DNA from 3 places in the Leptolyngbya sp. CCNP1308 genome. Region 3 is predicted to be linked to each of the others. Evidence: predicted binding sites of a transcription regulator. Region 3 holds the regulator's gene; each other region holds the start of a gene.
What was found. Region 3 encodes HrcA, which represses chaperone genes, less so after heat shock. Its sites were predicted from a motif close to ANTTAGCACTCNNNANTNNNGAGTGCTAANT; they were not measured.
Positions count from the first base shown of each region.

Region 1 (5,086 bases), on a different contig from region 3:
TGGGCTCCGACTGGTTTAGGTAGCGCAGGGTGGTGTTTGCTCCCTGCTGGGCGATCGCAATCTGCCCAAAACTCAAGCCCTCCTGAAGCCAGAAGCGATCGACTCCAGGGGTAAAATCCACTACTGTATCAACCCGACCATCGTTTCTGAGCACAACGGTGTCTTGGCCCGGCCCGCTAATCAGCTGATTGCTGCCCAAGCCCCCATCGAGAAAATCATCGCCAGGGCTGCCCAAGAGCCAGTCGTCCCCCCCCGCGCCGAATAGCCGGTTATTGCCCCAGAAACCCAATAAAATTTCGTCGTCTGGGCCGCCGCTGAGGTCGTCATTGCCTAAACCACTGAGCAAAACATTGCTGCCGAAAATATTGAGGGGGCCAAGACCAGCAAAAAGCGGATTCAATAAAGACGATACCAGCGATGCCATAACGCCTCCCGGCAGTAAAACGAGCTAGGCCCAGCCTAACGAACCGCCTTCTTCCTTAACTCACACTTTAGGCTGACTGAGCACCACATTCACACCCAGCAAAATTAATCCCATACTGGCCACCATTGTCGCCGTCAGCGGCTCTCGAAAAAACAGCCAGGCCAGCGCCGCCACAAAAATCGGCACCAAACTATAGACCACGCTGGCGGTGCGAGTGGGGCCAACCTGCTGAATGCTGAGGTTAAACAAAAGGTAGGCCACTCCCGACGCCGCCACCCCCATGTACAAAATGGCCACCAGCGAGGAGAGAGACAGGGTCGCCAACTGTAGCCACCAGCGTTCGAGCGCGGCCAGCACCAGAAGTTGTCCTACTCCGGCCACGGCGGCATAGAAGGTAATCGTCAACCCCGAATACCGCTGGCTCAGCTGCTTAATAATCAGGGAATACACCACCCAGCACAGCACAGCACACAGCATCAGCCCATCGCCCCGGTTGAGTTCAAGCCTCAGCAGCGTCGTCAGGTTGCCCCGCGTCAGCAGGGTCAGCACTCCCAGCAGCGCCAGCAAAATCCCGCCGTACTGGCGGCGGGTCAGCCGTTCGCCAATAAACAGCGCCGCCATCACCCCCGTCACCACCGGGTTAAAGGCGTTGATAATCGCGGTGTTGGCCGTGGCCGTGTAGCGCAGGCTGCTAAAGAAAAAATAGTGATAACCCACCACCCCAAATAGACCTAACAGTGCCATCGCTCCCCAGTCGGCGCGGGCGACGGTGAGGGATTTGATCGGCTGGGCACTGCGGGTGATGAATAGGCCCAGAACCCCCATGGCGATGACGTAGCGCAGCAGCGAGGTGGTCAATGGCCCCAAATCTACCGTCGTATATTTGCCTGCTACAAAGCTGCCCGCAAACAAAAAGCTGGTGAGAATGGGCAGCAAAACCTTGAGTTTGAGCATCAATCAATCCTACCTATGGCAACTCAGTTCGGGAACCCGTACAGGGGGCTTTGTTGCGATCGCCCCCCTGGCGTCGTAAATTAGCACTCGGAGCTTGCGAGTGCTAAGCTTCGAAAACCTGTGTAATGCGTCTGAATGGGGCCGAGTGTAATTCCCCCAGGCGCTGTCTTAATAGCAAATCCGGAGAAGCATTGTATGGCAGCTATCACTTTGGCGGCATCTAGCGTTAAGCCCCTAGCCGATCGAGTTTTGATTAAAGTAAGTGCGTCCGAAGAGACCACCGCTGGCGGCATTCTGCTACCTGACACCGCCAAGGAAAAGCCTCAGGTGGGCGAAATCACCGCCGTAGGCCCCGGTAAAACCGATGACAAAGGCTCTCGCCAGGCTATGGAAGTCAAAATCGGCGACAAAGTTCTCTATTCCAAGTACGCCGGTACCGACATCAAGCTGGGCGGCGACGAGTTCGTGCTGCTGTCTGAGAAAGACATTCTCGCCGTGCTCGGCTAAATCAATTTTGGATTTTAGATTTGGGATTTTGGCTGCGTAGGGTGGGCACGGCCCACCATCCCCTAGGCCAACTGCAAGGCATTGTCTGCTACGGTCTCTGCCGGGTTTTGTTGGGTTCCGCTACCGCTTCACCCAACCTACTCAAACGCCTAAATCTTCTTCCCACCGTCTTCTAGCTAACGTTCACCTCATATTCTTCTTTCGGAGAAAACTGACTTTATGGCTAAGCGCATTGTTTACAACGAAAACGCCCGTCGCGCCCTCGAAAAGGGTATGGATATTCTGACCGAGGCCGTGGCCGTTACCCTCGGCCCCAAAGGCCGCAACGTGGTGCTCGAAAAGAAATTTGGCGCACCCCAAATCGTCAATGACGGCGTCACCATCGCCAAAGAAATTGAACTCGAAGACAACATCGAGAACACCGGCGTCGCCCTGATTCGCCAAGCCGCTTCTAAAACCAACGACGCCGCTGGCGACGGTACCACCACCGCCACCGTCTTGGCCCACGCCATGGTCAAAGAAGGTCTGCGCAACGTCGCCGCTGGCGCTAACGCGATTTCGCTGAAGCGCGGCATCGACAAAGCCACCGCCTTCCTGGTCGAAAAAATTGCTGAGCACGCCCGCCCCGTCGGCGACTCTAAGTCGATCGCTCAGGTGGGTTCCATCTCCGCCGGTAACGACGAAGAAGTGGGTGCCATGATCGCCGAAGCCATGGAGAAAGTGGGCCGCGAAGGCGTCATCTCCCTGGAAGAAGGCAAGTCGATGACCACCGAACTGGAGGTCACTGAGGGCATGCGCTTTGACAAGGGCTATGTCTCCCCTTACTTCGTCACCGACACCGAGCGCATGGAAGCGGTGCTCGATGAGCCCTACATTCTGATCACCGACAAGAAAATTGCCCTGGTACAGGATCTCGTGCCCGTGCTGGAGCAGGTGGCTCGCTCCGGTCGTCCCCTGATCATCATCGCCGAAGACATTGAGAAAGAAGCCCTGGCTACCCTGGTGGTCAACCGTCTGCGCGGCGTGCTAAACGTGGCTGCCGTTAAGGCTCCTGGGTTCGGCGATCGCCGCAAGGCCATGCTCGAAGACATCGCCGTCCTCACTGGCGGTCAAGTGATCTCCGAAGACACCGGCCTCAAGCTCGACAACACCAAGCTCGATATGCTGGGTCAGGCCCGCCGCCTCACCATCACCAAAGACACCACCACCATCGTCGCCGAAGGCAACGAGAAGGATGTCAAGGCTCGCTGTGAGCAAATCCGTCGCCAGATCGACGAAACCGAGTCCACCTACGACAAAGAGAAGCTGCAAGAGCGCCTGGCTAAGCTCTCCGGCGGTGTGGCTGTAATCAAGGTCGGTGCCGCCACCGAGACCGAGATGAAGGACCGCAAGCTGCGCCTCGAAGACGCCATCAACGCCACCAAAGCAGCGGTTGAAGAAGGCATCGTCCCCGGCGGCGGTACCACCCTGGCTCACCTAGTACCAGCCCTGACCGAGTGGCTCGAAGCCAACCTCACCGCTGAAGAGCACACTGGAGCTGCGATCGTAGCTCGTGCCCTGGCCGCACCTCTAATGCGGATTGCTCAGAACGCTGGCCAAAACGGTGCCGTGATCGCCGAGCGCGTCAAAGAGAAGGACTTCAACGTCGGCTACAATGCTGCCAACGGTGAGTTCGTTGACATGTTTGACGCTGGTATTGTTGACCCCGCCAAGGTGACCCGCTCTGCCCTGCAGAACGCGGCCTCCATCGCCGGTATGGTGCTGACCACCGAGTGCATCGTGGTCGACCTGCCCGAACCTAAAGAAGGCGCTCCCGCTGGCGCTGGCATGGGCGGCGACTTCGATTACTAAGCCAAGGTTTTAGCAGTCGGGTGATGTAGGGAGTATCCCCTGGGGTTATAACCTATATAAATCCGCTGGTAGCCACGCATCAACACAAAAGCCGCTCTGAAATTCAGGGCGGCTTTTGTGTTGGCAGTTGGGCACAACGTAAAATTCTTTCTTTGGATAGAGAGACAGATTTGGCCTAGGAGTACGACTCTTAGTAAACAGACTTAATCAATGTCAATTAATTATTTAAGCAACACCCACAGCCAGGCATTTAATGCCCTGGCTCTCTTTATGCTAGGGGCGGCATTATGTTTCTCTTTTTGGTGGAACCGGTTTCAGAAACGTTAAAAGAACCGATTACAACGTTTGTGCTGTTGCTGGCGATTGTGTTAATCACACCGCCCATCTTTGAGCGGTTTAGGCTACCCGGATTGATCGGCCTATTGATGGCTGGGGTGTTATTTGGCAGCAGCGGTCTGGGGTGGCTCAGCGCTGACACGGACATCATGAAGCTGTTTTCAGAAATTGGCAAAATCTATTTGATGTTTGTGGCCGGTCTTGAAATCGACATGGCCCTATTTGAAAAAACGCGCGATCGCTCCCTCAGCTTCGGGGCGCTGACCTTTGCCATCCCAATGTTAGGTGGTATTGCGGTTGGGCTGTTCTTTGGCTTTGGCTGGCTGGCGGCGGTGTTAATTGGCTCGCTGCTGGCCTCTCACACGCTGCTGGCCTATCCGATTGTGCAGCGGTTTGGCATCGTAAATAATGAAGCGGTGACGGTCACTGTTGGGGCTACAATCTTCACCGATATTGGGTCGCTGCTGGTGCTAGCCATCTGCCTAGGCATCAATCAGGGAGACTTTTCAGCGCTTAATTTGGCTACGTTATTGGGGTCGCTAAGTCTGTACACGATCGCAGTCTTAGTGGGTCTCAAACAGCTCAGCAAGCTGTTCTTCAGCAAAACCGGAAAAGACGAGGGCAATCAGTTTCTATTTGTGATGCTTTCGGTGTTTCTCTGCGCCCTGGGGGCACAGCTAATTGGGGTAGAAAACATTATTGGTGCCTTTCTGGCGGGGCTGGCCATCAACAGCGTGATTGGCGATGGCCCGGTCAAAGAAAAAACAGAATTTTTGGGCAGCGTTTTATTTATTCCCATGTTTTTTGTGGCCATGGGGCTGCTGCTTGATTTAAACGCCTTTGGCGACATTTTGCGATCAATTGAATTACCCTTAATCATCGTTGGCATGCTGCTGCTCACCAAGGGTCTGGCTTCCTTGGGGGCTCGCATGCTCTACGGCTACAGCTGGCCTGAGACCTGGACGATGTGGTCACTCTCCATTCCCCAGGTGGCGGCGACTCTGGCGGCGGCAC
Region 1 is NZ_JAYGIH010000036.1:96,735-101,820, forward strand. Features, by position in the region: gene VB780_RS10310 (SGNH/GDSL hydrolase family protein) at 1-424, opposite strand, end outside; gene VB780_RS10315 (DMT family transporter) at 485-1,378, opposite strand; gene groES (co-chaperone GroES) at 1,574-1,885, shown strand; gene groL (chaperonin GroEL) at 2,105-3,736, shown strand; gene VB780_RS10330 (cation:proton antiporter) at 4,024-5,086, shown strand, end outside.
Region 1: groES (co-chaperone GroES) is a predicted target of HrcA. The motif match lies at 1,457-1,487, and genes of this name have one in related genera.

Region 2 (5,086 bases), on a different contig from region 3:
AGTAGCTCAAAAACGTGTTGCGGAGAATGTTGCCCACCACGCTGATCAGCACGGTTCCTGCAAAGAAGAGGCCCGTATGCAGCCGCGACCTGTAGGCCCCCGTCCAGTAGGCCAGCATAAGGGCGATGTAGAGGCTAGTAAAGAGCATCTTGAGCCCGGCGCAGTGGGGGGCAACCTCCACCGTTTGGTCGTTCACAAACAAGTAGATAGTCTCGACCGTTACCGGAACGCCAAGCTGCACCAGCAAAAACCCCGCCACCGATGCAATCAACCGCTGCAAGGGCAGAATATACGGCTCAATCAGGTAGGGCAGCTGGTTTGGCGTTGCTAGGGCAACCAGAATGAGGGAAATCGCCTGCAGCCGCAGCCCCGCGACGGATTTTAGGCTCAAACACAGCCCCATTAGCATCACCGGCAGCGATAGATTCATCCAGTCAGACAGCCGGGTGAGATACATGAGGCCCGCTAGCCCCACCAACCCCAACCCTAGGGGATGGCACCGATTGGGCAAATCACCCCAGGCCTGGCGCTTGCCCCAGGCAATGTAGGCGGCAAAGGGCAGCCCTAGTAGCCCGTGGCTAAAGTACTCGTGCTGAATGCTGATGGATTTGTTCAGCCAGCCATCGACCCAGTGCATCAGCAGCGGCCCGTAGAGGATCGCTAGGAGCGCGGCGATCGCCCAGGGCGGGGTGAAGTAGCGGCGGAGGGAGGGCATGGGGAGGTGGGGAAGATGAGGGAGGTGAGGGAGTAGGGGAGTTTTGAGTTTTGGACTCTAGCTTTAATTCAAAACTTAAAACTTTTATTCACCCATTTACGGTTTGCAAAATACCGACAGATTTAGCGGCGGTGACTGATTCAACCATAGCGTCTACGACGTAATCGACTTGCTCTGGGGTCATGCCGGGGTACATCGGCAGCGAGAGAATCTCCTGACTGAGGGCTTCGGCTTGGGGGAAGTCGCCGGGGCCGTAGCCGAGGGCGCTAAAGGCGGGTTGCAGGTGGCAGGGGATGGGGTAGTGGATGCCGGTTTGAACACCAGCGGCGGCGAACCGGGCCTGGAGGTCGGCGCGGCTGATGGGGCAGGTGTCGGTAATGCGCACGACGTAGAGGTGGTAGATATGGCCGGGGCCAGCGTCGTTATGCATGGGGAGGATGCCGTGTTCGGCCAGGGGAGCCAGGCGGCGATCGTACTGTTGGGCGATCGCCGATCTCGCCCGGTTCCACCCCGCTAAGTGGGGCAGTTTGACGTTGAGCACAGCGGCTTGCAGGGTGTCTAACCGGCTGTTAGTGCCCTGGGGTTTGGTGTGGTAGTACTTGCTGGTGGCCCCGTAGTTGCGCAGCGATCGCGCCGTCTCTGCAAGCAACCGATCGCCTGTGACAAACATGCCCCCGTCGCCTAACGCGCCCAGGTTCTTGCTGGGGTAAAAGCTAAAGGCGGCTCCGAGGCCGATGGAACCGGCGATGTAGCCCTCGCGCTGGGCCATGTGGGCCTGGGCGGCGTCTTCAAAAATTATCAGCCGGTGGCGGTTGGCCAGATCTAACAATCCCTGGGGCGAGACCATTTGGCCGTAGAGGTGTACGGGCAAAATGGCGCGAGTGCGGCGGGTAATGGCCCGCGCGGCAGCCTCGAGATCCATCAGGGCTGTGGTGCGATCGCAGTCCACAAAGACCGGCGTGGCCCCTGTCCGCAGCACCCCCATCAGCGTGGCCACAAAGGTATTTGCGGGCAAAATTACCTCGTCGCCGGGGGCAATGCCGCAGGCGATCAGACCCAGGGCGATCGCATCGGTGCCGCAGCCTACCCCTACCCCAAACTGAGTGCCGCAGGCCACCGCAAAGTTGGCCTCAAAGTCGGCCAGAGCCTGGCCTAACACGAAGTCTCCCTGGGTGATGACGGCATTGATCACTCCCTGAATGGCCTCCTGCAACGGCCCATGCTGCCAGGTCAAATCGACAAAAGGAACAGTCAGTGGAGAAGGGATGGTCATACTCACCTAGGTCGGTTTGGGGTAACAACTGACGCCCGCCAGTCATGCTCAGCTTGCCCGAATACCATGACGCCTTATCAGCCCCAGGGGAGTCGCTGTTCTTTAGATCAATGCCGATTGGTGCCGCCAAACTGCGGCCAGGCGGTAAACTGGGGCCAAAATAGCTTTGACTCAACCGTCCACCAGCACACGCGGGGCTATATCAAGTCCAGCTCGGGATCTGAAGTTTTCCCCCAGGCAAAACTCTACTTCTGGACTTGGATAAGGTTTAGAACACCCTGTTTAGCTACCGTTACCCCTATGGATTTTGAAACCTCTCGTGAATTTGTCGTCCGCCAAACCCTCGGCACCAGCGAAGACCTGCCCGATACCTTTATCGCCTGCCTGCGCCAGGGCAAACCGCCCATCCCCGGACAGGTGACCTCTCTGCTGCTGGCCCTCAAGGTGCTGTTTGAAGGCTTAAAGAACGAACCCACCCTCGATCGCACCCTCACCCAGGCTCTCTTTATCCTCTCCTACGAAAGCCGCCAGCTCTATTCTCAAGGGCAACGGTCGGGTGTTGTGTGGCCACCCATGCTCGACGAAGATTTAGGGCGCATTGGGAAAGCGGCGCAGTCGATTGTGTTCGGTGAGTGGATGGCGTGAGAAAGTTCGGCAAACCACACCTGCTAAAGAATTGCCGAGGGAACTTTTGGGCGGCTAAATTAGCACTCAGGATGCGAGAGTGCTAACGCGTCCTGTTGATGCAAACGTTCACTAAGCAAACCTTTGGAGGTACGTTATGGCCGCAGTCACCCTGAGTGTGTCTACTGTAAAGCCTCTGGGCGATCGCATTTTGGTCAAGGTCAGCGAAGCCGAAGAGAAAACCGCTGGCGGCATCTTGCTGCCCGACACCGCTAAAGAAAAGCCCCAGGTGGGTGAAGTGGTGCAGGTCGGCCCCGGCAAGCGCGACGACAACGGCTCGTTCCAGCCCGTAGAAGTCAAAGTCGGCGACAAGGTGCTCTACTCCAAATACGCCGGTACCGACATCAAGCTCGGCACCGACGACTACGTGCTGCTGCGCGAGTCCGACATTCTCGCCGCCCTGGGCTAGGCCAATTTTGGATTTTAGATTGGCGATTTTGGCTAGGTAGGGTGGGCACCGCCCACCATTGACCGATGCGATCGCAGATCAACCCCTAGGGCGCATCCGCGAAGCAATGCACCGCTCGGAAAGCCCCTCAAAGCGATGTCTTATCTACTCGAAACATCCCTTGAGAGCAAGTCCGGTGCGTTAGGCAAAGCCGTAACACACCTTACAAACTTCAACTAAACGCAGTTAGTCAACAATTCTTGCTGGGAGGATTATTCACCCATGGCTAAAACCATCACCTACAACGAAGATGCCCGTCGCGCCTTAGAGCGCGGTTTCGACATGCTGGCCGAAGCTGTTGCCGTTACCCTCGGCCCCAAAGGCCGCAACGTGGTGCTCGAAAAAAAATACGGCGCGCCCCAAATCATCAACGACGGCATCACCATCGCCAAAGAAATTGAGCTAGAAGACCACATCGAGAACACCGCCGTATCCCTGCTGCGCCAGGCCGCCAGCAAAACCAACGACGCTGCTGGGGATGGCACCACCACCGCTACGGTGCTGGGCCACGCGATTGTCAAAGAGGGCCTGCGCAACGTCGCCGCTGGGGCCAACGCCATCTCGCTGAAGCGCGGCATCGACAAAGCCACCGCCTTCCTGGTCGAAAAGATTGCCGAGCACGCCCGCCCCGTCGGCGACTCTAAGTCCATCGCCCAGGTGGGTGCTATCTCTGCTGGCAACGACGACGAAGTCGGCCAAATGATCGCCGACGCCATGGATAAGGTCGGTCGCGAGGGCGTGATTTCCCTGGAAGAAGGCAAATCCATGACCACCGAACTGGAGGTCACCGAAGGGATGCGCTTCGACAAGGGCTACCTGTCGCCCTACTTCGTCACCGACACCGAGCGCATGGAAGCGGTGCTCGACGAGCCCTACATTCTGCTGACCGACAAGAAGATCGCCCTGGTGCAGGACCTGGTGCCGGTGCTGGAGCAAGTGGCCCGCTCCGGCAAGCCCCTGATGATCATCGCCGAAGACATCGAGAAAGAGGCCCTGGCTACTCTGGTGGTGAACCGCATGCGCGGCGTGCTGAATGTGGCGGCGGTGAAAGCGCCTGGGTTCGGCGATCGCCGCAAGGCCATGCTCGAAGACATCGCCGTGCTCACTGGCGGCCAGGTGATTTCTGAAGACACCGGCCTCAAGCTCGACAACGTGAAGGTGGAGATGCTGGGCAGCGCCCGCCGCCTCACCATCACCAAAGACACCACCACCATCGTCGCCGAGGGCAACGAGCAGCAGGTCAAGGCCCGCTGCGAGCAAATCCGTCGCCAGATCGACGAAACCGACTCGACCTACGACAAGGAGAAGCTGCAAGAGCGCCTGGCTAAGCTCTCTGGCGGTGTAGCCGTGATCAAAGTCGGGGCCGCCACCGAAACCGAGATGAAGGATCGCAAGCTGCGCCTGGAAGACGCCATCAACGCCACCAAAGCAGCGGTGGAAGAAGGCATCGTCCCCGGCGGCGGCACCACCCTGGCCCACCTGGCCCCCCAGCTCGAAGCCTGGGCCAGCAACAACCTCAGCGGCGAAGAGCTGCTGGGTGCCCAGATCGTCACCCGCGCCCTCACCGCTCCCCTCAGCCGCATTGCTGAGAATGCCGGTGTGAATGGTGCCGTGATCGTTGAGCAGGTGAAGGAGAAAGACTTCAACATCGGCTACGACGCGGCCAACAATCAGTTTGTCGATATGTTCGAGGCTGGCATTGTGGATCCTGCCAAGGTGACCCGCTCGGGTCTGCAAAACGCGGCTTCCATCGCCTCGATGGTGCTGACTACCGAGTGCATTGTGGTCGATAAGCCTGAGCCCAAGGCTCCTGCGGCGGGCGCGGGCGCGGGCATGGGTGGCGACTTCGATTACTAAATCCAACTCACTGAGGCAACCCGTAATCGGCTTGCCCTAACCTGAACGCCGAGAACCCCGGATACTTGAAGCATCCGGGGTTCTTTTTAATGGTGGGCGTGAGGGCTTG
Region 2 is NZ_JAYGIH010000072.1:407,228-412,313, forward strand. Features, by position in the region: gene crtB (cyanoexosortase B) at 1-715, opposite strand, end outside; gene VB780_RS16250 (DegT/DnrJ/EryC1/StrS family aminotransferase) at 804-1,988, opposite strand; gene VB780_RS16255 (Dethiobiotin synthetase) at 2,289-2,633, shown strand; gene groES (co-chaperone GroES) at 2,770-3,081, shown strand; gene groL (chaperonin GroEL) at 3,343-4,977, shown strand; partial or broken gene VB780_RS16270 (IS66 family transposase) at 5,084-5,086, opposite strand, start outside.
Region 2: groES (co-chaperone GroES) is a predicted target of HrcA. The motif match lies at 2,691-2,721, and genes of this name have one in related genera.

Region 3 (5,086 bases):
GCGGCTCCAGCTTTCGCCTGCTAGAGCGGCTGTGGCTCGAAGATCCGGCTCTCCAGCGCATTGTCTACACCGCTATTCCCTCCTGGTACGATCGCCCCGGCTACAGTGAGGCCATGGCCGATCTGATCGCCCAAGAACTCGACAAGCTGGAACACCCCGACCAAGCCCACATTTTCTTTAGCGCCCACGGGGTGCCCGTCAGCTACGTCGAAGAAGCCGGCGACCCCTATCAGCGCGAGATCGAGCACTGCACCGAGCTGATTATGAAGTCGCTCAATCGCCCCAACCCCCACACCCTGGCCTACCAGAGCCGGGTGGGGCCAGTGGAGTGGCTCCAGCCCTATACCGAAGATGCGATCGCGCAGCTCGCCCAGCAGGGGGTCAAAAACCTGGTGGTCGTCCCCATCAGCTTTGTCTCCGAGCACATTGAGACCCTGCAAGAGATCGACATCGAGTACCGCGAAATCGCCGAGGAAGCCGGTATTCACGGGTTTCACCGCGTGCCCGCCCTCAACACCCATCCGCGCTTTATCGCCGATATGGCCGATATGGTCACCGAGGCGCTAGAGGCTCCCCGCCAGCTCTTCTCCGATGTGGTGCAGCCCGACAAAAAAGTCAAAATCTACCCCCAAGAGCGATCGGCCTGGGGGCTCACCCCCGTTGCCGAGGTGTGGAACGGGCGGCTGGCTATGGTGGGCTTCTTGGCCCTGCTGCTAGAGCTGGTCAGTGGGCACGGCCCGCTGCATTTTGTCGGTATTCTCTAGGGCCGCGATCGCCGGGGCCAGTGCTGCCACAGGTACGAAGTGCGAATCACTAGCCACAGCAGCAGCAGCGCAATAATGCCCCCCTGGTTGGGGGCATCAAAGGCCAGTACGGCCAGCACAATGCACAGCCCGTCAACCACAAAAAAGCTCCACAGGGGCGGGCGACGGGGGCGAAAAAACAGCCCCATCTGCAACAGCTGAATTACCAGAGCCAGTAGGGCGCTGATCAGTCCAATCAGCGGATAGATCCAACCCTCTAGGCCAAAGGTGCGGGCCACCCCCAGCCCCGCCAGAGCGCCGACCCCAGGGCTTAATATCAGCTCCAACCCCTGAAAAAACCGCTGGCTGTAACGGCTCTTAGAAAGCATCAGCTCCGCCATCGACCAGCTCACCAGTACCCCGAGCACCAGGGCTGGAGGCAGCCGCGACAGCAGCGGTACATTTGACCATAGTTGAGGGCCAGACATCAGGCCAATCAGCAGCAGCGGCAGCGCTAGCCGCAGCCCCGTCGCCGCCGCGATCGACAAGATAGCCAGTAGTTCTGTAATAATCACGGCGCTTGCTCCCCGGTCTGGGCTGCTCCCAGGGATATCCCTATTCGCTTAGGGCAGTGGATAGATAATCGGCTGCCGCCTTAACCACGGCCACGGCATTCTCGTAGACCATACGGGTTGGTCCTAGCACCCCCACACTGCCAACGGAGGTATCGTGGCGGGTGTAGTTAGACACCACCAGGGCACAGCCCTGCATGGGCTCTAGCGGGTTTTCAGCTCCAATCCACACTTTAACGTCTACGCCCTTCAGGGTTTGGGTGGCCACGGGAGGGGTGGCAAAAAACAACGGCCACAGCTGTGACTGGTCTTCTTCTAGCAGGCGCACAATCGCCTGAATGCGCTGAGCATCGCAGAACTCGGGCTGGCGCAGCACCTCAGCCAGGCCGCTAACCACCAGCTGGGGTGTCTCGGCGGCCTGCGATCGCTGCGCCAAATCTCCCAGCGCCTGGCACAGCAGTACGCCATAATGCTCAAACTCGGCGTCAAGATCGCCCCAATTGAGGGCAGTCACATCGGCCAGGGGCCGCCCCCGCAGGTGGTGGGTCAAAAAGTTAGACAAGATCTCCAGATCTCGGCGACCGGGTTCGGCAGCAGCCTTTGACGTGGCCGAGTCCAGCACCGCTGGCAGCTGTACCACCACCGATTGGGTCGCCAATGAGTCGAGCAGCACCACCATCAACACCTGGCCTCCCTCCACCACCACCAGCTGAATGTGGCGAATCAGCACCGTATTGGCCTGGGGCACGGTCACAAGGGCCAGGTAACCGCTAATCTGGGCCAAAATCTGGGTGGCCTCCTTCAGCAGCGATTCTAGGCTGCGGCCCATCCAGTCCAGCTCTTCTGACAGCGCCGCATCCACCCGGCGACCCACCCGAGCCGATGGCGACATCAACCGGTCTACATAGAGTCGATAGCCAAAGTCAGAGGGCACGCGCCCTGACGAGGTATGGGGCTGATAGAGCAGCCCATATTTCTCCAGCAGGCCCATGGTGTTGCGCACGGTAGCTGGGCTCACCCGCAGGTTATATTCCTGAGCTAAGGCCCGTGACCCGACCGGCTCTGCCGTGGCAATGTAGTGACGAATGGTGGCCTGAAGCACCTGCTCATGGCGAGCACTCAGAGAAGGGGCAGGGTCCATAGGGGGGTTGGTATAAAACTCAACTACGGCATTGCCTTACCATAACAGATGTTTTCTGGGGTTCGGCATCGCTATCTCTGACCACTGGCCCCCGCCTACAGATCCTTACTCTGGCTAAAGAACTCACCCACCCTAAAGCTAGCGGTGCTCTCGAGCTGGGCCATCGTCGATCGCGTAATCAGTTTGCCCTGCTCCACTAGCACCTCCCCCGTAATCGGGTGCAGCAGATCTTGGTCAGCCCGGCGGCCAATCAGTGCTTCAATGTCTTGGAGAGAATTGACGTACATCCCCGGCGGTAGCTCGACCACCACGCCATTACTCACTACCCGTGCCTGGCAGGCCAACCGCGAATTGGGCTTGCAGGAGGTAATCACCTCTAGGGTGCGCTGCTCACGGCGGTTGATCGGGGTCAGAGCCTCCATGCCCGACTGCACATAGATGTGACAGGTGGCGCACATGCCGCGCCCGCCGCACTCCTTCAGCACATCGAGATCTTTATTCAGCAGCACCGACAGCAGGTTGCCGTTAGTTTCAACGGAGGTTTCTTGGGCAATGGGCTCTAGGCGGACGGTTTTGGCCATGGATTGCAACGGGGGTTAAGGAATAGGGGAAATAGCCGAGCGGGTAGCGGTGGCCCTGGAAGCCAGGCCTGCCTAGGCTGCGCCTAGCTAGGCTCTGGGCGGAGGGCCTAGCAAAAGCAACTGCTCTTGAGGGGTAAGGGTTTGACCCGCAACCAGAGTTTGAAAATTGCGGATAGTTCGGCCGCCGCGCCCTAGGAAGGCCGTCACCCAGTCTTTGACCCACTGGTGCTGTTCTGCCGTCAGCGATATCTCGCTATTGGCAGCAACAGTAAAGTGACCATCTTTTTGAACCTCAAACTGTTCTAGCCAGGGGTGGGCCGGGCGAGATTGCTTCCAGGTGTTGATCACCATGGTTGTTCCCAGGTATTGGGTGGCACCCTCACTGAGGTGGTTGAGGCTCTCAATCACCTCACGGCAGCTTGGCGTTAGAGTACCCCGATTGGAGGCGGCTGGCTCAGCCTGAGGAGCCTCGGCGGCAGGGATCTCGGCGGCGCCAACGGAGCTGCCGAGGGTGACGCAGCCAGCCAGCAGCCGAAAGGTCGGCACTGCATTGTGGGGGGCCTCTACCAGAGTGGCCTTGAGCTGACCAATGGCCGTGCGATAGTCGGTCAGGGGCATTTGGTCGTTGATCAGCACCAGCAAAATCAGGCCCTGATCGAGCTTGTAGATATGGGCCAGCTGATGGGCAAAGCGAAAGGTAAAGGTGTCGAAATGGGCCGGGGTAGTTTCGACCACCTGCTGAATACCCTGGGCGAGGGCATCCTGCTGCTGCGAGTTGAGGCTAATGTCTGGCCCAAAGAAGAAGGGGCGGTTACGTCCGTCAATCAGCGCCATCCCAGAGATGCCGGGTAAATTCAGGACATTCTGGATCACCTGACGTTTCATAAATCCTTTGGGGTCTCGCTCTAAATTTTGGTGTTGAGTGTCCCGAACCAAGTAATCTAGGGATGGCAGACTTAATTACAGCACCAGTCGTAAGGGGCATGAGCTTGGGTCATTAGTTTACCCAGGGCTGGTGCGGCGGCACCACGGGGAGCGGCCTGTATTACTATCATGATTTATTGGCAGCCCAGGCTTATCGTACATTAGGGTTAATGCCCATGTCTGACCTTCCCTTTACCCTCGACCAGCTGCGCATTCTCAAGGCCATTGCAGCGGAGGGCAGCTTCAAACGAGCGGCAGACAGTCTGTATGTGTCTCAGCCGGCGGTCAGCCTTCAGGTGCAAAACCTAGAGCGCCAGCTAGATGTACCACTGTTTGATCGGGGAGGGCGACGGGCACAGCTCACCGAAGCTGGGCATTTGCTGCTGAGCTATGGCGATCGCATCCTGAGTCTATGCCAAGAAACCTGCCGTGCCATTGAAGATCTGCAAAATTTGCAGGGGGGCACCCTGATCATCGGCGCGAGTCAAACCACCGGCACCTACTTACTCCCCCGAATGATTGGCCTGTTTCGGCAAAAATATGCCGATGTTGCGGTGCAGCTCCATGTGCATTCCACCCGCCGCACCGCCTGGAGTGTGGCCAACGGCCAGGTAGACCTAGCGATTATTGGGGGCGAACTCCCTCCTGAACTACAGGACTCTCTACAAAGGGTGCCCTATGCCGAAGACGAACTCGCACTGATTATGCCGATGTATCACCCGTTGGCAAGCCAGGCGGTGATTCAGCGGGAAGACCTCTACAAGCTGCACTTCATCGCCCTCGACTCGCAGTCGACCATTCGCAAAGTGATTGACCAGGTGCTGACCCGCTGCGGCATCGAAACCCGCCGCCTCAAAATTGAGATGGAGCTCAACTCCATTGAGGCGATTAAAACCGCCGTGCAGTCTGGGCTGGGGGTGGCCTTTGTGTCGAACTCCGCGATCGAAAAAGAGTTGCAGATGGGGGTGTTGCATCGGGCCAAGATTGACGCCGTGGTCGTCAACCGGACTCTGTCGGTGATCTTTAACCCCAATCGCTACCGATCTAAGGCTGCTGCCGCCTTTACAACCGAGATTTTGCCGCAGTTTACTAACCTGCCCCTTAACTTTAAGCCTGCCGGCGCCG
Region 3 is NZ_JAYGIH010000073.1:364,125-369,210, reverse strand. Features, by position in the region: gene hemH (ferrochelatase) at 1-764, shown strand, start outside; gene VB780_RS18425 (DUF4126 domain-containing protein) at 761-1,318, opposite strand; gene hrcA (heat-inducible transcriptional repressor HrcA) at 1,359-2,456, opposite strand; gene VB780_RS18415 (2Fe-2S iron-sulfur cluster-binding protein) at 2,552-3,037, opposite strand; gene VB780_RS18410 (hypothetical protein) at 3,125-3,922, opposite strand; gene VB780_RS18405 (LysR family transcriptional regulator) at 4,138-5,086, shown strand, end outside.